One region of the Desulfotomaculum sp. 1211_IL3151 genome, then DNA from elsewhere that is predicted to be linked to it. Evidence: riboswitches for the same ligand, from Rfam matches in the RefSeq annotation. Region 1 holds a riboswitch; each other region holds the start of a gene.
The links. A riboswitch is a leader RNA that binds a small molecule or an ion and turns the genes downstream of it on or off. The one in region 1 is predicted to bind cyclic di-GMP.
Positions count from the first base shown of each region.

Region 1 (7,909 bases):
GACGGACAACAGCGAAATGCCACGTAAATTCCTAGACGAAGTCAAAAAGTATCTATTCAAGAACCTCAATCGAAGAAGTCAAAGAAGAAGTTGCAACTGGAACAAATTTACGTTGTTATTCAAGAAATATCCTCTGCCAAGTCCCAGAATATACGTGAACATATTTGAACTAAGAGCGCACATTGGCTACATCAAGTAAATGGTAGTATGAAGAGCCGTATGCCTTAATTGGGCACGTCCGGTTCTGTGAGGGTACCAGGGCCAATTTAACCATAGAGCAGCAGCCTCCTAAGTTAAAGAGCCCTGCTCTACTCGACCCATTTACATTACCGACTTAACGTGGTAAAGCGTTTAAATTAACAAAACTCCTCCGCTGGATTACTCGGCAGAGGAGTTTTCACATAAGGTCAAATTAATAATGTCGTTGATTACAAATAGGGTACACATATAGCTGGGAATACATAATTAACAAACGCGCTGCACCTGCCGGGGATGGAACTATTCAGGAAAGGGATTTTTTAGTAACCAGCTTTGTGCAAATTATTTAACCGACTCAAGTAAAGAGTACATTTACTAGAAGGAATGTAGTGGTACGTTTTGCTGTTCTCTTTGTTTTCAAGGGCCGACACCTATCTCATTTCAAACGCGGCATTACTTCTAAATTTTAAATTTTTCAACTAACACATTAAGATCACCTGCTAACTTATCTAAACTTTCGGTGGCCGCAGATGTTTCTTCCATGGTAGCAGTTTGTTCCTCGGTGGTGGCTGCAACATTTTGGATACCTGCGGTGACCTGTTGTGTCGACGCTGCTACTGTCTGCACCTGCTCGTTTAGTTCCTTAACAGTATGGATAATTTCAGTAAAATCGAGTCCGACTTCTTTAGCAATCTGGTTTCCTTGTTCAACTTTTTGGTTACCTAACTGTACGGCATTCAAAGAATGCTTGGCCACTTCGTTAATATCATTAATTAAACCTTTAATCTCGTTGGTAGAACGGGCTGATTGTTCAGCCAGCTTTCTTACTTCATCGGCTACTACGGCAAAGCCTCTACCCGCTTCACCGGCTCTGGCAGCCTCGATAGCTGCATTTAAGGCCAATAGGTTGGTCTGGTCGGCAATGTTGTTAATAACCTCAACAAATTGACCTACTTTACGGATCGCTGTGTTTAAGGATCCAATTGAGGTATTTATTTCCGTTGTAGCTTGGGCAATTTCATTCATTTGAACGGTTATCATTCCTACACCTTTGTACCCCTTGTCCGCATGTTTTGCAGCTAAATCAGCTTTATTTGCAGCTGCATGGATGGTTTCGCCTATATTTTCAAAGGTACCAGAGATTTCATTCATAGTGGCAGCGGTTTCAGAGGCGCCGGCAGCAGTCTGGTGAGCCTGGCTGGTTAACTGCTGGGCGGCTTCATATAATTGTTCGGTGGAGTTCTTTATATTTTCAATAACTTCCTTAAAGCCACCCTGCATTTTGTTTAATGCGTTAGCTAGATCACCTAATTCATTGTCCGACGAATATTGAATGGACTCCCTAAAGTCCCCTTCTCCAAATTTTGCCGCACCCGCTGCCATTTCTTTGATTGGTTTATTAATTGTTTGATTTAACATCCGGTATAATAAAATTGTACTTATGACCACCACAAATAAGATGGTAATGATAAAAAACCGGATAGTGCTTACGGTGGTCTGGCCGTTCTGCTGGCCCGCGTAATCCAACTGCCGCTGACTGTAAAGAGCTAATTCATTAGCGGCAAGGATATTTTGGTCTATGGAAAGATTAATTTTACGAAGGGTCTCGTTTATCATTTCAATGTTGCTGCCCTGCTGATCCTCTTTTTTCAGTTTTACAATTTCGTTAACATCATTTTCATAGGCGGCATGTTTGTCTGATAAATCCTTTAATCGTTTTTGACCCTCGGTGCTAGAAATCTTTTCCCCTAAGAATGAACGCTTAGCCTTAAAGTCGTTGTTATCCCCCGCAGCAAAGAGTAAGTATTTTTCATCGCCCGTAGATAAAAAAGACCGTATATTTAAGGCGTGGCTCTCAAAAATAGCAACTAAATCCTTTGCCTCACTAACTGCTCTGGCATCTTTATCAATTAATTCGCCATAAGAATTGTCAATATTAGTCATTTGTATGAATGCGTAGCCACTAATGGCTACAATTACTAGCAATAGACAAAAGAAAATGCCCATTAATCTACTTTTTACACTGGCTAAAAACCGTAGTTTTTTTGCTTTTTTTCTTGCAGAACTTTTTACCATTATTTTTCCTCCTTACAGAATAAATGTGTATCATTAATCCCCTTTCTGTAAGTTTTTCAGGAATTTATCCGTTACGTAAAATTGGTTTTTTTCTAATTTTTCCTTGTCACGGGCTGTTATTCTTCCTTGTTCTTCAAAGAATGTGGCTAGTTCTTGCATATTGCTGATTAACGGACTGTTATTCTTGGCATCAACATGAAATAAGCTTAATTGTTCGTTTAAATCAAAGACAGGTCGCAACTCAAATTCCTTCTGAATCATTTCTTCACTTATGTTCATTTTTGCAGAATTATTATAATAATCATAAAGAGCACTTTCACATTCGACTGGGTTTTTCTTCATTTCATTTAAACCTCTTATGTACATTTCCAACCACTTGTTAACTAAATCCGGATTTTGATCGGCAAAGTCTTTATCCGCCACAACTAAGCCCAATACCTTTGCTCCTGCGGCTTTACCTGATGAAACTTTAACCCAACCCTTTTCTTCTGCCTTATAGCTAGAGGGAGCCCAAAATTGAACAATATCGCCTTGGCCTTCTTCAAAAAATTTAAAGGCTTGGCCTTGATCCGTGTTTACTATTTTAACCTCATTCGAATTTACTCCCATTGCTTTTAAAGTGGCTAAGGTGGCAAAGTGGCCGGTAGACATGGAGGTTGTAAGTATGATTTTTCCCTTATAATCCTCAGGTGAGCCATAAATATCTGGGTGCTTGGGGTTAGCCCCTTTATTTTGAAGCAACGGACTATCTAGTCTTACCCAAAGATCATTGGTCTGCGACTCATCGTTAGAGATAGCAATGATGTAGCTATCATAGCGTAACGCTGCCAGTAGGGATGGAGCGGCACCCATAACGCCAATATCCCACTCCTTCTTACCAAGTGCCGCCACTTGATCGCCACCCGCCGTGTAGCTCTTGAAATCGACACTAATTCCTGCTTCCTTTGCCCAGCCCTTTTGTATTCCCAGCCAGGTGGGCAAAGCATGGTAAGCAGGCTGATGGGCAACTCTCACCACGGGTAGCCCATTCTTACTCTGGATATTTGCGGTTTCTGTTTTACTACAGCCAAATAAAAAAAGTGCTAAAAGAACAATCATAAAAATTATTTTTTTCAATATCAATACCTCCTGAACATATGATCCTCCCAAAAGAAAAAGCAGAGCCGTCTAACTTGCTCTGCAAGAATGTTCGACGGCTTGGCAGTCATGGCCAATGTGGCTTTAGACCCATAGCTTTGCGTCCCTAACTTTCGATAGGTTTGCCATTATCGTTAAATCATTTTTAGTTAAAAAGTGGTATTGTAATATGTAAATAAGCTTGATGGGGTGTGAAGGAAGAAATTTGTATGATATCCTGGTTCCGCCTTTTCCTAAGGGTAATCATATTTTATGATGCAAAAGGTATGCCGGATAAAAAGATAGATAAATCAGACCATTTGTAAATTATTTTTAGCTTACTGTGCAATATCACACTACACTAAATTTTTGCTGTGTTTTACATCAGTAATAGCCCATTTTATTGAGTTGTAGAATTGCAATGCGCTGTGCGTGTTTGCAATGTTTAATGTGCGTATTCTTCTTCAGATAAAGGATAGACTGCTGGATTTTCGGGATATACAGGGAATGATGTGCTGATCCAGTATATCGTTGTTGCAGCTGTTGCCCAGAGAGAAACTGAAATCCCCTCCTCGGGACCTGCAATTTTACCCAGAAGGGGTCGGTCCTCACTTGCGTCAGTATTTAGACGATAAAAACTGGGGAGGGTTTGTATAATGGAACTGAGGGAAAAATAGCTCTCCTTCAGGCTAAAACGGTCACCCATAAAGACAGAAACAATCTTTGAAATGGGGGTTATCCAATACCACAGGGGTAGGTTACCTGTGGTATTTTATTTAGGATTTTTGACAGGAATCAACATTTGGTTTATAGAATGATGAAGAAGAGTAAAGAAAAATGTCTTAAAGGATGGGATGATGTTGAAAAATCAACTGGAGTCTACAGGAAGTACGAAGGAACAGACGAATAAGCGTTATCAATTTTTTGCGGGGATAATTGTTCTATGGCTAATTATTTTCATGGGCTCAGCTTACCTTGCCAAAGACTATATCGATAAAACCATGTTAAGTGTACAGCAAACTAACGCTATGAATGTGCAAGGCCTGGAGTCACGACTAGGGGTTCTTAGTGAAGAGATGAAGCAAATTAAAGAATTATTGCAGAATACAGACCAAACCCTTACCAGTTCTGACTCAACCCAAAAGGCCCTGAGAGATAAGATTAACGAACTAGATAAACAACTACAAGCTCTGGAGAAAAGCCTAAATGTATTAAAGGAGGCCCCTGATGCGAACCGTTAACATATTTTTTCTTCTTCTGTTCGCTCCAGTGGTTGGTTTTCTATTTACAGTTTTTAACTTCGACGACCATACCCAAGCTATGGGACTACCCCTTAAAAATACAGAAATAGCACTTCAGTCCGCCGAAATGCAGATGGAAGATATAAACAACAATATCTCTTTTATAAACCAATTGGTTGAGGAGCAAGAACGCCTATACCGGGAACAGGAAAAAGTTATCCAAGAACTGTCAAGAAAGAGCTCAAATCAAATAAGGCTGTCCGATCAGATATATGAAGAACGCATTTTGGCTATGTTAGGCCCTCCGGTAGGTTTTCATCAGTCTGATAGGGTTGAAGTAAAGGTATTTAAATTGGACGAATTAGGGTACAGGGGTTATATTGCCAAGGTAAAACTCCATGATCCATTGGCTTTTCGTGTGGTATTGGCCCAAGACAAATACGGTGAAAAGGAAACCCCCTGGGAGGCAACAAGCAGAACCGGAGCAATACTTGGCGTCAATGGTGGCGGCTTTTACAGGTTTATGCAGGATGGCCGGGAGTATACTTTACCAATAGGGAACACAGTTATTGACGGAAAACTGGTTGGAGGTTTTCAATCATCCGTTGAGGATATTTTTTTCTCCGGCATTAAACGGGATGGGGAATTAATAGGGGGTATTTTTTTTGAAAGGGATGAACTTCTTAAGCAGAAACCCTGGCAGGGAGTTAGCTTTGTGCCCATCTTAATCCAAGACGGCAAACCCGTTCCTCTGCCCCGGAAATGGCAAAATACGAAGCATCCCAGAACTATAATTGGCGAGTATGCCAATGGTGATCTGATACTAATAGTTGTAGATGGTCGTCAATCAGACTGGAGTAGTGGAGTTACTCTGGAGCGATTACAGATTAAACTGATCGAGCTGGGTGTAAAGGAAGGTTATAATCTTGACGGAGGGGGTTCGAGCGTCTTTATTTTTAATGGAAGGGTCTTAAACCGACCCTCTGATGGCATTCAGCGATCCATGGCTACCAATATCGTGGTACTTCCATAAATCTACAGACTCGTTTTAGTGCTAGCTCTAAAAAATGGCAACTTCCGTTTGGGAGGGTTTGCCATTTTTTTATTCTTTTAGAACATATTACAAATTTTGATAATTAGCTACATTTTTTAGTGTAACGCCCCTGTCATGATATTTATAGGGGGGTGATTATCAAAAAATATATGTATTTGTTGAAAACTGCGAATTTTAATAAGGGAGGTGGAATGTATGGACAACAAGACGATCATATCCAATTTAAGAGATCATGCAGGTAGAATTATGGGTTACTCGCGGTGTATTGCCCAAAAGACAAAAGATGAGGAAATATTGCTGCTCTTGGCTCATATTATAACGGAGGCTGAAGATTTACTAGATGTTGCAGACGAGGTTAAAGATAAACTAACGGAGTAGCCACACGAAACTAAACGGCTCCTCTGCTGGATTACGCCAGTAGGGGAGTTTTCATATAATAGATCCAGGTTAGTATACTATTAATGAAGGAAAAAGTCGCTAGGGTTTATTGTGTAAAAAGAAAGGGAATTTGCAGATGTAAAAAGAATTATTGGATAATAGTTGCAAATTGTAAGGGCACTATATTTAGGAAAAAATTGCAAACGGATTTATATTACGGAGAAGATTTTATATGCATAGATTGATTAAGGGTGGGCTTCGTCTCTTACCATGGGTATTTGTTATTCTATGGATGATACTTATCTTTACTTTGTCAGCCCAGCCAGCGGAACAATCGAATGGTCTAAGCAAAGGGTTAACAACAGTTATTGTAGAAACTATAGAGAAAATGGCTCCCGGGTCGGAGTTTGATATGGGAAGATTGAATCATCTGCTAAGAAAAAATGCCCATTTCTTCGCGTACCTTGTGCTAGGGGCATTGCTGGTGAATGCAATTAGAAAAGGAAGGGTTAAGGGACGGGGGGGTTATCTCTTAGCTTTCGGTATATGTGTGGCATTTGCTGTAAGTGATGAAGTACATCAACTATTTGTGCCGGGCAGGGGTGGTCAGATTAAGGATGTTTTAATAGATAGTGCCGGGGCACTTGTAGGGATCTGGATTTATGGGAGCTTAGACAGGACTAATAAGGAAAAGAAACAATTAAGCTAAAGGAGAGAGTCCATTGGCCATATTGGTTACAGGAGGAGCAGGGTACATTGGCAGTCATACCTGTGTGGAACTGCTTCATGCAGGGCATAAAATAATAGTTGTGGATAACCTTTCGAACAGCAAACCGGAGTCATTAAGGCGCATCAAGGCCCTTGCTGGTCAAGAAATTAAATTTTACGAGATCGATGTTTTGAATAAAGAAGGACTTAAAAGGGTTTTCGCGGAAAATCAAATCGAGGCAGTAATCCATTTTGCCGGGCTTAAGGCAGTGGGGGAATCTGTGACAATACCCCTGCGCTATTATCACAATAATATTACTGGGACACTGGTTCTTTGTGAGATGATGCAAAAATATGGAGTGAAGAAGCTAGTCTTTAGTTCCTCAGCCACGGTCTATGGCAATCCACAAAGCGTTCCCATATCCGAAGACTTTCCCCTCAGTGCCACCAACCCCTACGGGCGTACTAAATTAATGATTGAAGAAATATTGGAGGATCTTTATATATCCGACAAGACATGGAGTATTGCTCTGCTGCGTTATTTCAATCCCATAGGTGCCCATCGCAGCGGCCTAATTGGTGAGGACCCGGAAGGTATACCGAATAACCTGATGCCTTATATTTCACAGGTGGCAGTTGGCAAATTGAAAGAACTGAGGGTCTTTGGCCAGGATTATGCCACACCCGATGGTACAGGGGTCAGGGACTATATTCACGTGGTGGATCTAGCCATTGGGCACTTACGGGCCCTGGAAAAGATCTTACCCACCACGGGTTTAGCTGTCTACAACCTTGGTACTGGCAGGGGTTACAGTGTGCTTGAAATGATTAAGGCTTTCGAAAAAGCCTCCGGCAGAAAGGTTCCCTACACCATTGTAGACCGCCGTCCGGGTGACGTGGCCATCTGCTTTGCCGATCCAGCCAAGGCGAAAAGGGAGCTTAATTGGGTTGCCGAGAGAGGTATCGAGGAAATGTGTGCGGATACCTGGAACTGGCAGTTTAATAACCCCAATGGTTATGAGGAATAGGAAAATATTAAAAATAAATAACAAAAGCAACTATATGATCAGAATATGATATAATTTTTTGTAAAAACTTATTAATTCACCTAAAGGTTTTCTGAAAAAATTTTCGTGAG
Region 1 covers NZ_JBAIYV010000050.1:57,246-65,154, reverse strand. The annotation lists gene ltrA (group II intron reverse transcriptase/maturase) at 1-199, shown strand, start outside; gene V6C11_RS13800 (methyl-accepting chemotaxis protein) at 658-2,274, opposite strand; gene V6C11_RS13795 (ABC transporter substrate-binding protein) at 2,308-3,390, opposite strand; cyclic di-GMP riboswitch class I at 3,463-3,548, opposite strand; gene V6C11_RS13790 (hypothetical protein) at 4,251-4,631, shown strand; gene V6C11_RS13785 (phosphodiester glycosidase family protein) at 4,618-5,664, shown strand; gene V6C11_RS13780 (hypothetical protein) at 5,881-6,063, shown strand; gene V6C11_RS13775 (VanZ family protein) at 6,296-6,772, shown strand; gene galE (UDP-glucose 4-epimerase GalE) at 6,786-7,799, shown strand.

Region 2 (7,909 bases), on a different contig from region 1:
AATTGCTGACATAAGCGCTTTTCATCGGCTGAGCCGTATGTTCCCGAGGATTGAGGTGCCGTGGTGAAAGAAGTAACCTTATAGATTTTAACCTCCTGTCCCTCCTTGCCTCGGCTCTGGACAAAGTTGTATGTATAGTGATACCCATTGTGGTAGGTAAAAAATCCTCTTATTTTAGAGTCGGTAACCTTAACTGGAGTGCTGTCCCCATTTAAAAGAGTGCTGTAAATATTTCCATCCGAACACTCGTAGTAGAAGATGGTATTGTCTACTATGATGTAACGACTATAAACAGTCTCCTGCCGCACATCAGAGCCATCAGGGTTGAAGCTGTATGCAGCTGAGGAAGTATCTCCATAATCAGCCGGAGCTGAGTAAAAGTACAACCGTCCCGCGGAAGATACCTGCAAATAATAGTTGCCAGCTTTCATACGAGCATTTTTCAAAACAAAAGTATTTACGTTGTTTTCCCTGATATCATAGCGCATAACGGAAAGTGTATTTTGAGTCAATAGGAAGATTTGTCCGTCGTAGATTGTCATCGCAGCACCCAAGCTGGAAAGTGACTCGTATATAACTTGAGGACTGCTGCCGTCAAGGTTCATGGATATTACTTTGTTCCCTGGCTTTACGGTTGAATCGCTATATAGCACATAGAGCTTATCATCCACCGCCAGGATGTCCCAGATGGTGACTGAATAGTCGCTGCTGGCAGCTGTTCGTGCTGTGTAGAGGCGGCTCAGCTTTGTGCCGTCAGTACGAATCCGATACACATCAGCCTGTTTGCTGAAATAAATCCAGCCATCCATAAGATTAAGATTTTGGATTTGATAGTCCCAGAAGTATGTATTACCGTTTTCGTACTACCATCTTTCGCCTGTTTTACAAGACTATATGGTGTTTTCTCAGTGGAAAACATCATGTAATAAAAGTAGTCGCCATCCGTCACAAACATTTTTGATTCAGCATTGGGATATCGACCATATTTTACTGATTCCTCCGCCTGTACAGGTGCAACGAAAACTGCGGCCAGCAGACATGCTAACAATATAGCAATTAGGCTTTTTGCATTTTCAGTTCCTCCAAACGTAAATAATTATTAGTAGTATCTGTATTCTAAAAGCACTTCTTGATTCAAAAATATATCAGCCTATAAGGATGCCGCCGCAATCTTGTATCCAATGAAGCTTTTTCTGTTCCGAATTTCCCCTGGTCCACGCCGCTTTATACGGTAACAACAACAGCGAATCCGGTCATCCTGAAGCAGGTTTCCAGCGTCATCATATCGGAACATGGTCACTCCATTATTCCGTATGGCAGCAATCAGACGGTTTCGGTAATCGTAGGAACATATCAGTAATGCCGCTTCACTAATTCGGAACAAAAAAAGGCAAATTAAGCGCATAACAGAACACAGTATCCTTTAGCCGCTTTATACTTGACACGCTAGGGCAAGAATATGCGCTTAATTTATTTCAATAGCTAAAGGAGGACAACATAATGCAATATACAAACAAACCATCCAAGTTCACGTGGGAGGGGCTCGGAGATATTGGCGCAGGCAGGGATACTATGGGACCGGACATGCCTGTGCTGGTTTACCGCCTGTTTCAATATTCGTTAAGGGATATCCTGACTCGTGAATATGACGAGGAAACTGCCAGCAGCCTGCTTCGGGCAGCCGGATACTTAGCCGGTAAAGAGTTCGCAAAAAATGTACTGGACCTTTCAGGCGATTTTGATTTCTTTATTGCCAACCTGACCAATAAGCTCAAGGAGCTAAAAATCGGCTATCTTCGCGTTGAAAAAGCCGATTTGGATTCGCTGTTCTTTACCTTGACGGTTGCGGAAGATCTGGATTGTTCGGGCCTGCCCATCACCGGTCAAACTGTGTGTGATTATGACGAGGGATTTATTGCGGGCATTCTAGAAGTATACAGCGGCCACTCTTTTACGGTCAGAGAGATCGACTGCTGGGCAACCGGAGGTAGAATCTGCCGGTTCTCTGTAACGTCTAAACCGGCGTGATGCTATTATATAAGAATGACTTTGGAGAGGAGGTGGACAAGGATGGATGATGAAAGTAAAAGAGTACTGGAAGAAATGCAAAATGTATTGGAGAAACTTCTATCCGGACAGCAAAACAACGCCACGGAAGTGCATACTCTCATACCCGAATTGCAGACTCTTGCCGTACAAATTAATCAATTGATACAGAACTTAAATGAAATGAACCGTCTGGCACTGGACCTCTCGCAGGGTAAGCTGGACGGTCCCCATCCCCCCCGGCATAACTATATGGCCAGCCCTCTGAAGGAGCTCCACTCTCAACTGTCTACGTTGATATGGGGCTTACGGCAATTACGATCAGGATATATTGTCGGTAAACTGGATGGTCCCGGCGAACTGTTTGATATATTTAACGAGTTGGTCGATCAGGTGATGGCGGCCTCCACACGGGAGGCAGGCAGCATCGGTAATTCGAATATACCCGTACCCTTTAACAGCTGGCGTTACCATCAGATTTTAAAGACACTTGATTTACTCCATGTCTCAGTATTGGAGGTGGATGGCAGCGGACATGTAGTTTACGCTAACCATTCGGCAAAAGAACTGTTTGGTGATATAGACGATATTTCAGGGCAAACCAAGAGCGATATGCTCGGCCTTATCGCAAAGAACATTACGATAAGCAAAGAAGAAAATACATTTCCGGTTTCCCGAGAGGTTTATGAAGAACGCAACAACACATGGTACTGGGTCACATCCAACTGCTTTTTACTCCCTACCGGGCAGGTATTTTACTTCAATACGATTGAAGACATTAGCGAATGGAAAATCAACAAATATCAATTAAAGATATCGGCAACGGTGGATGAGATGACCGGCACCTATAACCGTAAAACGGGACTGCGAGAGCTGGAAAAGATACTGGCCCGCTCTGATTCTTCGAAAACTTACTGTATTGCCTTTGTTGATATTGATGGTTTGAAAACCATAAACGATAATTACGGTCACAGCGAAGGGGATTATACGATCAAGACTATTGCCAAGGTGCTTCTCTCTTCCATCCGCAGTTCGGATATGGTCTGCAGGTATGGCGGTGATGAATTCTTGATTATCTTTAAGGACTGTACAGAAGAGGTCGCAGAAACAATTATTACAAGGATGTACGAGAAATTGAACAATCTGGATCGTAAAAATCCCAAGCCCTACACGTTGTCCTTCAGTCATGGAGTAACTCCTTTTTCTAATAATCCAAGACCTGCCTATAGGGTTGCCGACCTGCTGGACTTGGCTGACAAAAAGATGTATCAATGCAAAAACCAAAAAAAGCAGAAAAAAGCAAAAGGTAAACCTCATGATGGTTAATGTACAGCATCATAGTTTACTGAAAGACAGAAAAGTGACTTATCACAATACTAGCAAACCGGCGGAAACACCGGGACGCAAAGCAAGAGGGCCTAATCCTCCAACCAGAGGAATGGCAGCCTGGCCGCCGAATTTGATAAAGCATCAAGGCTTTTTGCCCCAAATAAAGAGTGCCGCTTGACTGCAACATGCTCTTTTTATTCTTAGGAAAAACCAAAACTGAACATTCGCTTACCTGGATACCGTTCCTTTGGTTCCTTTGTACCCAATTGGTATTTTTTTGTTCCCAATTAAGGTTGGGATTGAACGACTTTTACATAAAAAAGAAGAAAATTATGCCAATAATTATATAAAAGGAAATCTCCATTGAAAGGATATGACCTCGATTGTTTTTGGATTTTTTAAGCGAAAAATGCGATACTTAAGCAATTCCGTACACTCAAAGGGTGATGAGCCATCGAAAAACAGCGATGAACAGGAAAGCAAAATTAAAGAAAAGCTCCAGGATAACCTGGATAGATTAAAAATCATGTTGGGCGACAGCAACAATTTAAAGATGCACCCATTCCGGTTCGGGACAAACAACTCCTTTTCGGGAGCGCTGGTGTTTATAGATGACCTGGTTGACAACCCGACTTTAACCAATGCTATTCTGCGCCCGGTGATGAGCTGACAGCCGGGGAATGAACAGCCTCTGGCTAGACAGGAATTGCTGGAGGCACTCCAACGGAGGTCCTATGCTCCGGTGATATCCGAACTGTCCAGTCGCTGACTACTCTCACCGCGAGCTACCTGTCTGGTGACAAAGCGATCCTTATTGACGGATGTACCTCTGCGCTTGTGGTCAGCACCAAGGGCTGGGAAAAACGCGCTGGCCCCGCACCCCAGTCTGAAACTGTGGTGCGGGGCCAGCGCGAGGGGTTTACCGAAAACCTGCGCACAAACACATCACCCATCCGGCGAAAAATCCGCAGTGAGCAGCTACGTGTAGACCACATGACTGTTGACCGCAAGACCCAGATCGATGTGTGCCTGATGTACTTAAGCGGTGTGACCGACCTCAAGGTAATAAAGACAGTTAAGGATCGCGTGAGTCAGCTGGACGTGGACTCTATTTTGGAGTCGGGCTATATTGAGGAATATATCGAGGATGCGCCTTTTTCGCCGTTTGCTACCGTAGGCTACAGCGAGAAACCCGATGTGGTCGCGGATCGCCATCGTGGTCGATGGGACCCCCTTTGTGCTAAGTGCGCTGATGCTGTTTATCGAAAGCTTCCAGACTGCCGAAGATTACTATGCCCGCCCACTGTACGCCAGCGTGACATGGATATTGCGTTTCATTGCATCTTTTATAACGGTGTTCGCTCCATCCACATATATTTCGTTGACCGCATTCCATTAAGAACTGATCCCTACTACGCTACTGTTTACGATTGCAAACGCGCGCAAGGGAACGCCATTTCCGGCTTTAATAGAGGCACTGATCATGGTATTTGCATTTGAATTTTTGCGCGAGGCCGGAATCCGGCTGCCTCACCCAGTCGGTCAGGCCATCAGCATCGTAGGCGCGCTTATTATGGGTGATGCGGCCGTAGCAGCCGGTCTGGTCAGCGCTTCCATGGTGATCACCTCGCTAGACAGCGGTGGCCGACTTTCTGGTACCAAGTCAAAATGACTCCAGCTCTATTCTGAGATTTGTAATGATGGTTCTGACTGGATTTGTAGGCTTTTACGATGTTGCGATGGGATTCCTGGCGTTGCTGGTCCATCTTTCCACGTTGACATCCTTTGGAGTATCCTATTTCGACGGTTTCGCCGTTAAGAGCAATATGCAAGATTCTTTAGCGCGTATGCCACTCTTGTTCACCACATCCTTACTAGGTCATGGAAACATCCTGGAAGGAACGGCGTTTTTTCTCCATGTCCAATTGGTCTGCAATTTCTTATTTCGTGTCCTGAACATGGTGACGCTACGATGAAGCTTTAGGGATACAGAGCCTTATCCGGAAGATTTTCTTTATCTGGTCTGGCTCAATGAATACCAGGCCACCGAGACCTTCAATCGTCTCAGTTACGATCCGTAAACCAAGACCATGAAAATCCTTGTCTTCCTTGGTAGTTTCCGGCATGTCGTTCACCATGTTAAGATCACCGTTAAACGAATTGGAAACCTCAATGGTTATCCAATCCTCGTTTGCATCGCTGGTAATCTCAATGTACCGATCCGGGCCGGATAGCTTATTACAGGCGTCGATGGCATTGTCAATTATGTTTGAGAAAACACGGACAATATCCAACTCTTTCATGATGTTTTCAGGGAGATGTGTGACCGCCGAAAAGCGGATGCCTTTTTCTTCACAACTGTTGGCTTCATCCTGCAATATAGCGTCCAAAATAATATTGTCGGAATAAGTTTTATGAACCAGTACATCACGCTGCATGGTATCATGAATTTCGTCCAGCATTCTTGCGGCCTTTTCAAAATCCTGATTGCGCATCAGGATTTTGACTGAAGTCATCAGCTTCACATAATCGTGCCGGAATACTCGAAAGCTCTCCGTATACTTTTGATAAGACTGATAGTGCCGCATTTGACGGGACAACTGCTCCTGTAATTTACGGGTATGCAGCTCATACTCAAGCGATTCAGTTGCCTTGGATGTATGATTGAAAACAAACATCAGCCACAATTTACCGATGACGCAAGCTCCCAAATATAAGGAAGAAAGCCAGGACTGGCTGATCTCATCGTGATATCGCCCATCGTTTATCAACATCAAGAATACCAATTCGAAAATCAGGTAAATAACAACAAACCTAAGCTGTCCTCTGTTATGAAGCAAGTGCCTGGCTTTTTCGTCCGGAAGGACCACCTTACGGATAAACAGGCTAGTCAGGATGGAAAGGAGCACAGCAAGCGCGAATATCGTTTCATAATAGAGTTCATGTTGGAGAACATCTTTGATACTACTGTGCAGAACCATCGAATAAATCGAAAATATGATTCCTTTACTACTGTATAGTGAAAATATATAGATACTGCCCGCATAAAGGATTTGTATCCTATTCCCGTGAAATAGCAGTTGAAAGGCCAGCATCATAGAGCCCATCATGAGAAATACTGCGAATCGGTGATCCAGGAATAAATAGGATGGTATGGTAACACCCATATTGATGACAACTGCTGCGCCTGCATAATAAAACCAATGGCTTCTTTTTTCCGGAAACATCATTCTGAAATAGTAAAGGATAAAAATATCATAGATAATCAGTGAAACAAACCCTAACAGTTGCATGCTTTTTCTCCCCCTTTATCTTCAATGGCCATGGATATTGGCACGCTTGATATAATCGGAGAATGCTTGCCGAACTTCCTTCATGTAAGTCACACCAATGGGAATGTTCTCGCCCGTCTTCAGAAAAAGGTTATTCTTCTGAAACTTTGAAATATAGGACAAGGATACGATATACGAGCGGTGAATACGGACAAACCCTTTGTCCAGCAACCGGCTCTCTAGTTCTTCCATTGTTGAATAGAAATCGACTGTCTCCGTTTCATTGTAATGGATCGTGACGACACGTTTCCAAATTTCTAAATATGAAATATCCTTGGTCGGGATTACTTTTTGAATATTGCCCGATTCAATGATAAACATGTCCGTCGCTTTTTTTTGAACCAACGCCACAGCCCGGAGAAATACTTGTTCAAATTTTTCTGTAGAGGTTGCTGTTTTTAAAAGATATTGAACAGGCGCGGTGTCAAATGCATCGTAAACGTAGTCCTCGCTGGTAGTAAGAAAAATAATTTCAGACTTGCATTCGATTTCCCTGAGCTTCTTTGCGGTGTCCATCCCATTAAGCTTGCCCATCAGAACGTCGAGATAAATGATATCTGCCTGATCCGGGGAATCGGAAAGATGAAACAGCAATCCTTCTCCGCTGTTGAAAGATGAAATTGAGACCGCTATCTTATTTTTCTTCGATATTATGTTAATCAACCGGGCGTATCTATCAAGTGCTTCCTGATCGTCATCACATATAAATACTGTCACCATAATAATTCACTATCCTTCTTTCTTGTTACCACCCGCGCAGAATGGCAGTGAAGAAACTATTGCCAGTGGCAGGGATAAAAAATATATAATAGGCAGGAAAAACGACAACAAATGCGGAAAAGCCGTCTCATGCTTCAAAATTTAAGCAGGAGGCGGCTTTTGGTGTCATGATCGGCATAAGGGGTTAAAAGAGTTTGGCGGCTCACCCCCCCCTATACCACAACCCATCATGGCTAAAAGCCACAACTTAAAATGAGAATACCAATTTATTGTTCAGATATCAACAGTTATTTAGAAAACCCAAAGGTTTTTTGCCAAAAGAAATCCAATGTTTACGTGATCCTGACCACAAACTACACTGGCATACTTGTTGGTGGAGATTTGTAATCCTAGATCATGTAAACAAGGTGCCAATACCCATGTTTCGGTTGTATTGCCTGGATTGTAAGGAAACTATCAGTATCTGGCCGGAGTTTATCCTG
Region 2 covers NZ_JBAIYV010000057.1:13,068-20,976, reverse strand. The annotation lists gene V6C11_RS15940 (hypothetical protein) at 1-809, opposite strand, end outside; gene V6C11_RS15935 (V4R domain-containing protein) at 1,501-2,028, shown strand; gene V6C11_RS15930 (sensor domain-containing diguanylate cyclase) at 2,071-3,372, shown strand; cyclic di-GMP riboswitch class I at 3,415-3,504, shown strand; gene V6C11_RS15925 (hypothetical protein) at 3,785-4,045, shown strand; gene V6C11_RS15920 (spore germination protein) at 4,081-4,875, shown strand; gene V6C11_RS18745 (spore germination protein) at 4,778-5,047, shown strand; gene V6C11_RS18740 (spore germination protein) at 5,016-5,351, shown strand; gene V6C11_RS15915 (sensor histidine kinase) at 5,343-6,668, opposite strand; gene V6C11_RS15910 (LytR/AlgR family response regulator transcription factor) at 6,690-7,427, opposite strand; gene V6C11_RS15905 (helix-turn-helix domain-containing protein) at 7,847-7,909, shown strand, end outside.
Region 2: another riboswitch for cyclic di-GMP. It lies ahead of V6C11_RS15925 (hypothetical protein); the one in region 1 lies ahead of V6C11_RS13795 (ABC transporter substrate-binding protein).

Region 3 (7,909 bases), on a different contig from region 1:
CCGGCTTTGACCATTTCAATGTACATGTCGGAAAAAATATTTTTATGTGAACTTAAGGCCTCGGAAAAACTAATACCGCTCTCCACCTTAGCAGCCACTTCACCGGCACAATTGGCCAGCAAAGGGTTGCTGCTTTGCTCGCTGAGGGTATAAAGGCAACGGGTTAAAGGAATGCCTGCCGAAAGCATGGCTGACAGTTGGCGGCTGAAAAAGGCTAGTTCACCGATTTTAACTTTACGCCTGCCAAAGGAGGTTTTCAGAGCTGACTCCCTTAGTTCTTCCACTTCCAAGGGTGTGTAACCCATCTTATTGAGACGGGAAGCCACAGACCATTGGTCCTCTGCCTCTAATTTTCCTTCAATTAGGTTGCCAAGTTTATCCATTGCTTCGTAGGAATATAAAGGCATTTTTCCACCTGCTTTGTTTTTGGTTGGAAACTTTGTTCGACGGTGCCAGGCCCTTGCCCGCTTGTATGGTTAGCTTGATTTGAAGGTTTTTTCTGCTGCAAAGGCCTGGCACCTAGGTTTTCTGCTTTCTGCCAACAATCTAAAACCCTCTGTTTAGGGCACGTTCTAGTTCGATTTTGTCAACACAGCGTTCGAGGGCCATATTGCGGCTAATTTTTCCTGTTAGGCAAAGGTTGGCCAGGGCTTGATCCATGGTCTGCATACCGCTGTTGCGAGAGGTTTGCATGACCGTGTAAAGTTGGTGTTCCTTCCCTTCGCGAATTAAATTTCTGACGGCGGGGTTGGTCAGTAAAAGTTCCACTGCGATGGTTCTTCCTTTACCGTCTGTCCTAGGCATTAGTTGCTGGGCAACGACCGCCTGCAAGGAATCTGCCAACTGCTGTCTGATTTGGCTGCGCATGCTGTCAGAAAACACATCGACAATACGATTTACAGCCAGGGTGGCTGTTTGGGTATGCAGGGTTGAAAATACCAGGTGTCCTGTTTCTGCAGCGGTAAGGGCAATGGAGATACTTTCCAGATCACGCATTTCTCCCACTAAAATAACATCCGGATCATGGCGCAGCACATGTCTTAGGGCATTACCAAAGGAATGGGTATCAATGCCCACCTCCCGCTGCTTAACAATGGATTTTTTATGACTATGCAAAAATTCAATGGGATTTTCGATGGTTACAATATTTAAGCTTCTTTCCTCGTTGATTAAATCAATAATTGAGGCCAGGGTAGTGGATTTACCACTGCCAGTGGGCCCGGTTACCAGCACTAGCCCCCTGGGCAGCCGGGAGAATTCCTTAACCGTTGGCGGCAAACCTAAATCATCAAGCTTGGGGATATTAATGGCTACCACCCGGAAGTTAACAGCCAGGGTTCCTCTTTGCCACATGATATTGCCACGGAAACGGCTAATGCCCGGAATAGAGTAAGAAAAATCCAATTCCCAGTCCTTCCCCAATTGTTCCCGGTGATGGGGTTGGAGAATAGGGTAAATAATATTTTCGATATCCTTTGGCATCAGTTTGGGTACATCTTCCATCCGTACCAGTTCACCGTAAACACGAACTGCCGGCTGGGTTCCCACGTTTAAGTGCAGGTCCGAACCATTCATCCCTACGGTACGTATTAATATTTCATTAATATCCGGTACTTTTCTGTTTTCCATCTATACGACCACCCTTAATACTTCTTCCAAAGAAGTAATACCTTGTTTTACCTTTAACAAACCATCTTGTCTCAAAACAACCATACCCTCTGCCAGAGCAGCCTTGGTTATTTCTTTGGCTGAGGCCTTGGCCAGGGCCAGGCGTTGAATTTTCTCGGTAACAAATAATAGTTCGTAGATACCTACCCTGCCACGGAAGCCAGTGTTGCTGCACCTCATACAGCCCTTTGGCTTATATAAGGTAACCCGATCTTCGCCAGCCTCAAAGGGGAAATCAGGAATCTTGGCCAAATCTTCCCTGGGTAACTGAATCTTTTCTTTACAATGGGGACAAAGCACCCTGGCCAAACGCTGGGCTAAAACACATACGAGGGATGAAGCAATCAGAAAAGGTTCAACGCCCATTTCAGTTAATCGGGTGATGGCACCGGGGGCATCATTGGTATGTAAGGTGGCCAGAACCATATGGCCAGTCATGGCTGATTCAATGGCAATTTTGGCAGTTTCATGATCGCGAATCTCACCCACCATAATAATATCCGGGTCATTTCTCAGGATAGAGCGAAGACCCGAGGCAAAGGTAAGCCCTGCCTGGGGATTAATTTGAATTTGATTAACCCCCTCCATTCGATATTCCACAGGATCTTCAATGGTAATGACATTTTTACTAACCCGATCAAGGGAGTTGAGACTGGCATATAGGGTGGTGCTTTTGCCGCTGCCGGTGGGGCCTGTTACTAAAATGAAACCATAGGGCAATTTTAGAAGATCACGGTATTTTTCAAGTATTTTTGTTGCTACACCAAGTTCTTCCAGACTAATCACCCTAGCTGAACCATCCAACAGGCGCATGGTTAACCTTTCACCATAACCAGTTGGTAAGGTAGCCATACGAATATCAATGGGTCTTCCTTCAATTCTAAGGGACATCCGTCCGTCCTGGGGTACCCTGCGATCGGCTATATCCAGATTGGCCATTACTTTAAGGCGGGATACCAGGGTGGCATGCATCTTTACCGGCGGTTCCATGATATCATGCAATACACCATCAATTCTAAATCGCACCCTCATACGTTTTTCATATCTCTCAATATGGACATCACTGGCCTTAGCGGCCACGGCCTGGGATAAAATCAGGTTAGCCAACTGCACAGCTGGTTTTTGGTCGTCATCTATGTTTTCTGTAAGTTCTTCAACCTGTGGTGTTTCTTCTTCTACCTTATTAAATCCCAGGGCTTCCCGGCTGTATTTTTCAATGGCCACGTCCAGTTCACTATCCGGAGAAAACACGGGCATAACCTCTAGGCCTGTTAAGGAACGTATATTATCAATGGCAACAATATCCGTGGGTTTTTGCATGGCCACCAACAGTTTGCCATTATTAAAGCCAATGGGAAATGCTCGGTAGCGTTTCATCGCATCAACTGAAACGGTCGTAATCGCTGCCGGGTCGATGTTGTATTTCTCCAAAGAGACAAAGGGAACCCCTGCCTGCTTGGCGATAATCCTTGCTATATCATCCTCGGAGCAATAACCTAGATGTACTAAGGCCTTACCTAACACTCCGGTCTGTTCTGGGTTTTGCCTTTGATACTCCAGGGCATCCTCCAACTGTTTCTGTGTGATAATACCCTCATTAACTAACCATGTTCCTAAAAAACCCCGCGTAAACTTCATAGACCTCTCCTGTTTCCTTTTTATTAACGCAAAAAACGAAACCACCAGTAATAAAACTTAGGTTTCGTTAAATATCCTAAGGCAACCCGGCTGCCATGGACTGGGTCTTTAGGCCCGAAGCTTTGCGTCCTTCACTTTCGCGAAGTATGCCCCTATTATTTAATATACTACAAAGATCTAATGTGTTTTATAATTATTCTCTTTTTGTCAACAATATCCTTTTTAGAATGCTTATAAATAAAAAAATTAGCTAGTTGATGCTTTTCCAATTATTTGTAAAATAGAATTGGTGTGTTAAAATATTGCAAAGCATATTAGGTCTTAAATTTTAAGGCAGGTGAACGAGATGAGGAAGGTCAGCCAGAAGCTGTATACCTATGAAGATTACATGGGATTAAATGGTCAAGAACAGTATGAACTTTTGGAAGGGGAGTTATTTGTGGTACCTTCGCCAAGTGTGAATCATCAAAGGGTGGTAGGACGACTGTACACTATTTTAAATAGTTTTGTCTATGAAAATGGCATTGGGGAAGTTTTTACTGCTCCCACAGATGTGGTATTTGACAATCACAATATACTTCAACCGGATATCCTCTATATTACGAAAGAACGGCTTTCTATTATTAAAAAACTAAATATTCAAGGTGCACCTGATTTAGTCGTAGAGGTACTCTCCCCCTCAACCATTAAGCGTGACCGCTTCGATAAAAGAAGGCTTTATTTTGCCCATGGTGTTAGAGAATATTGGATTGTTGACCCTGATAACCGACTCATTGAAACCTTTACTCAGGGTGACAGTGATTTACAAAAAGCTGGCGTCTTTAGTGAGGAAACCCTTTTAACTTCCACTCTTTTTCCTGGCCTTCAGCTTGAATTAACTAAAATATTTGAAATCATAACACCATGATACGTAAACTTTTAAGGACGGCCTGAGCCGTCCTTAACGATTCTATATTCTTCTGATCTTCCCAAAGCCTTCATCCAGTTTGCGGCTAAGTTTATTATCCTCATCACTGTGGGCTGTGCCGCCTACCACCAGTTCCTTAATGGCCATGGTTGGTTGGGCGTCAGATACAGGGGCCCCTTGGCCGTCTTTGCCGCAGGTGCCAATGGTGAAGCCCAGATCGGAACCAACCCTTTCTACCATGCGCAGAACTTCCGGGCCGTTGCCAGTGAGGGTTGCTCCCCGCACCATTTGGCCGATTTCTCCATCTTTAATTAAATAACCCTCTGCCACATCAAAGACAAAATCCCCGGTGGTGGTATTGACCTGACCACCGCCCATTTTTTTGACCAGCAGACCGCTTTTGTAATCTTTGATAATTTTTTCCGGGTCCTCTTTGCCCGGGGCAATGTAGGTATTGCCCATGCGGGGAATGGGTTTGTGTTGATAGGATTCCCGGCGGCCATGGCCGTTGGATTCCCGGCCTTCTTTGGCGGCTGTCAGGTGATCGTAAAGGTAATCGGTCAGGATGCCCTTTTCAATCAGTGTAACTTTCTGGGAGGGCACCCCTTCATCATCAAAGCGGTAGGAACCGTAACGGTTGGTTATGGTGGCATCATCCACCACTGTAACCAATTCATTGGCCACCTGTTGGCCTTTTTTGTTGGTGTAAACAGACAGTTCCCTTTGCTCCAAATCTGCTTCCAGGCCGTGACCACAGGCTTCGTGAACCATGGTGCCGCCAGCTTCCCCGGCCATTACCACAGGCATTTTACCGGAGGGTGCCGGTACTGCCTCAAGCATATTCACTGCACGCTGGGCGGCAATCTGGGCAAATTCCTCGGGGTTATACTGCTCAAACAATTCAAAACCAGCATGACTGCCGATGGCATCATAGCCTGTCTGGATGACATTATTCTCTGAAGCAACCACATTGACAACTAGCCTGGTACGGATTCTTTCATCCTCCACAAAGGTCCCCTCGGTGTTGGCAATGGTTACCTTTTGTACGGTATCGCCGTAGCCAACGATAACCTGCTTAATCTTATCCTTATCCACAGCCCTGGCGGCCCTTTCCACCCTTTTCACTAAATCCACTTTGGTGGTGGTGGGCACACTTTCCGGCCGGGTTTTAATTTCAAAATTAACCAGGGGCTTAATTGAAGTTAAGTCCAGGTTAAGGTCTTTTTTGCTTCCCTTGGCGGCATGACTGACTATTTTGGCCGCCTCCAGTAGACCATCCTTCGTCAGGTCATTGGTATAGGCATAGGCTGTAACCTCCCCGGATAACACCCGAATACCCGCTCCGGCATCCAAGCCAGAATAAACCCGCTCGATTTTGCCAGCCTCCATGCCGATACCAATGCTTTGTTTCTCTTCTATAAAAACATCAGCAAAGTCGCCGCCATTGGACAGGGCAACACCTAAGACCTCTTTTAAACCGTTTTTATCAACCAAACTGGGTCCCTCCTGTAATCCCTATACTTCTTTCTAGTTTCTACCTATTAAATTGAATCTATGTGTACATTTTATATTATATTTCACTAATTGCCAATTAGTTCCTCCAGGGAAGGCTCTCCATTGGGTATGGTCATACCCTCCAGCGGCGAAAGAGGTTCCACACCTTGAAAGGCATTATCCCGGCCGACCTGCCAGCGTTCGGAAAGTTCTTTACCTGCATCTAGGATTCTGGTTCCTTCTTTAACAGAAAAAACAACCAGGTCTAGCTCTGCTGTAATGATGGCCTCTCCTGCCAAAGCACGGACTTCTTTATCCAGGGGACGGAATTCTGCTCTGCGTATTTCCGAAATATTAGGTAAGCTTTCTAGCACCTTAATATAGTTAACAACATCCTGGTAGGTGCCCTGAACCTTTAGGGTAAAGGGCATTTCTAAATAATGCTTTTTATCCACTACCTGCAAAGGTTTGAGATCTTGCAGGTGGGTGTGATTTTGATCGGCCTGCCAATTTAAGTAGGCCAGAGCGTCCCCTTTGTGTAGACGGGTATCAACCAAAGAAATCATTGGCTTAAGTTTATTATCCACTGCCACAGCCAATTCCCTTTGCTTTTTCTCCTCTGCTAAAACCTTGCTGGCCTTGGCTAACTCTTGCTGAGTACCTTGCAGCCTGGTTTCCAGATCGAAATATTGATTTATTTGTTTTTCCAATACCAGCCTATAAAAACCCAGGCACAGCAGTAAACTAAGGAGGCTTAGGAGCCATATCCTCTCCCTAGGACTGAGCGGTTTTAATTTGGGCCACCAGTTCAAATTTTATCATTCCCCTTTGCCGATCATATTTTGCCTCCACCAATTTGACATTTTGGAAGTGGGGTAGTTGGCTCAGGTTATCCACCAGCACACCCACAGAGCCCATAACCCAACAGGCACCATAAATATACAGTATATTGGGCACCGGCGGGGACGGAGGGGTGTTGATGACCGTTTTCTTTGACTCTTTTGGGGGAATCTCCTGGGCTGTGGTTTTGCCCTGGTTGCCCAGAATAGCTGAGACAAATCCTCCTTCACTGGAAATATTCTCTACCTTCTTTATCTCAATGCCCGTAAGCCAAGTATCCATTGGCAACGCCAGAGGTATCTCACGCAGCAGTTCATACCAGCACAAAGGATTTTGAGCTAGTTGGGAAAGGGCTAGGAATTGTTCTTCTTTCATTTTGTTACTGGCTATTAAATTTTGCAGGGACTTCGTTTTTTCCTGAAGCTCAGACAACGCCACTGTTTCCCGATCCACTTGTCTTTGCAGTAGGGTGAGCTTGGTATAAAAAATTCCATAAGCAATGAAAAGCAATAAAAGTAAGAGGCCGGCTAAAGTGGTTAAAAACAGCTTTTTGCCATAATTTGTTGGTTGTTGTGGTTCCAGATAGGGAGGCAAGAGATTTACCTGATACTTCACACGTCTACCTCCCTTAGGGCCAGACCCAAGGGAACTGCGTAGGAAGGATCATAGGGTAAATCTTGGGCCGCTTTTTTACCATAGACCTGCCAACAGGTGGGTATCTCCACCTTAATGGGTATCCCACAGCTATTGCTTAGATATGATTCCACACCCTTTATCTTAGAACCGCCGCCGGTTAGAATGACCCTTTCGATTGTTTCTTCCGCCCTTTGTCCGCAATAGTAGTCTAAGGATCTTTTTAGTTCCAATGCCAGATTATGAATGCCGGCATTGCTGCCAAGGGTAATGCCCCTGAGAAATTTTATCTCCCCCGCTTGCAGCACTAAAACCTGAGAATAGGTTATACCAATATCAAAAATTGCCAGTATGCTGGGACTGGCAGGTCTGCCAAATAACCGCCAAAGTCCAAAGGCTTGCAAATCAATGGCCTTAGGGGTCAAGCCTGCCATGAAAAAGATGTGGTAATATTGTTCCACCAGGGCCGTGGGAACAGCAATCAACATGATGTTAAGTTGGTCCGTACCTTCCTCCTTTTCCTGGCCTAGCTTTACATAACGCAGAGTCAGGTCTTCCACCGGCAAAGGAATATGCCGCGCAGCCTCGGACTTTACAGTATCCTCTAAATCCCGCTCCTCCATAAATGGTATTTTAATTTGCCTGGTAATCACCCTGGCACCCGATATGGCTGTGATTACCTCCTTGCCTTTAACACCTGCCAATTCGGTTAAGCTGGCAAGGACCTGG
Region 3 covers NZ_JBAIYV010000041.1:86,652-94,560, reverse strand. The annotation lists gene V6C11_RS11315 (type II secretion system F family protein) at 1-407, opposite strand, end outside; gene V6C11_RS11310 (type IV pilus twitching motility protein PilT) at 547-1,629, opposite strand; gene V6C11_RS11305 (GspE/PulE family protein) at 1,630-3,306, opposite strand; cyclic di-GMP riboswitch class I at 3,384-3,467, opposite strand; gene V6C11_RS11300 (Uma2 family endonuclease) at 3,653-4,213, shown strand; gene V6C11_RS11295 (TldD/PmbA family protein) at 4,256-5,707, opposite strand; gene pilO (type 4a pilus biogenesis protein PilO) at 5,794-6,417, opposite strand; gene V6C11_RS11285 (hypothetical protein) at 6,482-7,162, opposite strand; gene pilM (type IV pilus biogenesis protein PilM) at 7,159-7,909, opposite strand, start outside.
Region 3: another riboswitch for cyclic di-GMP. It lies ahead of V6C11_RS11305 (GspE/PulE family protein); the one in region 1 lies ahead of V6C11_RS13795 (ABC transporter substrate-binding protein).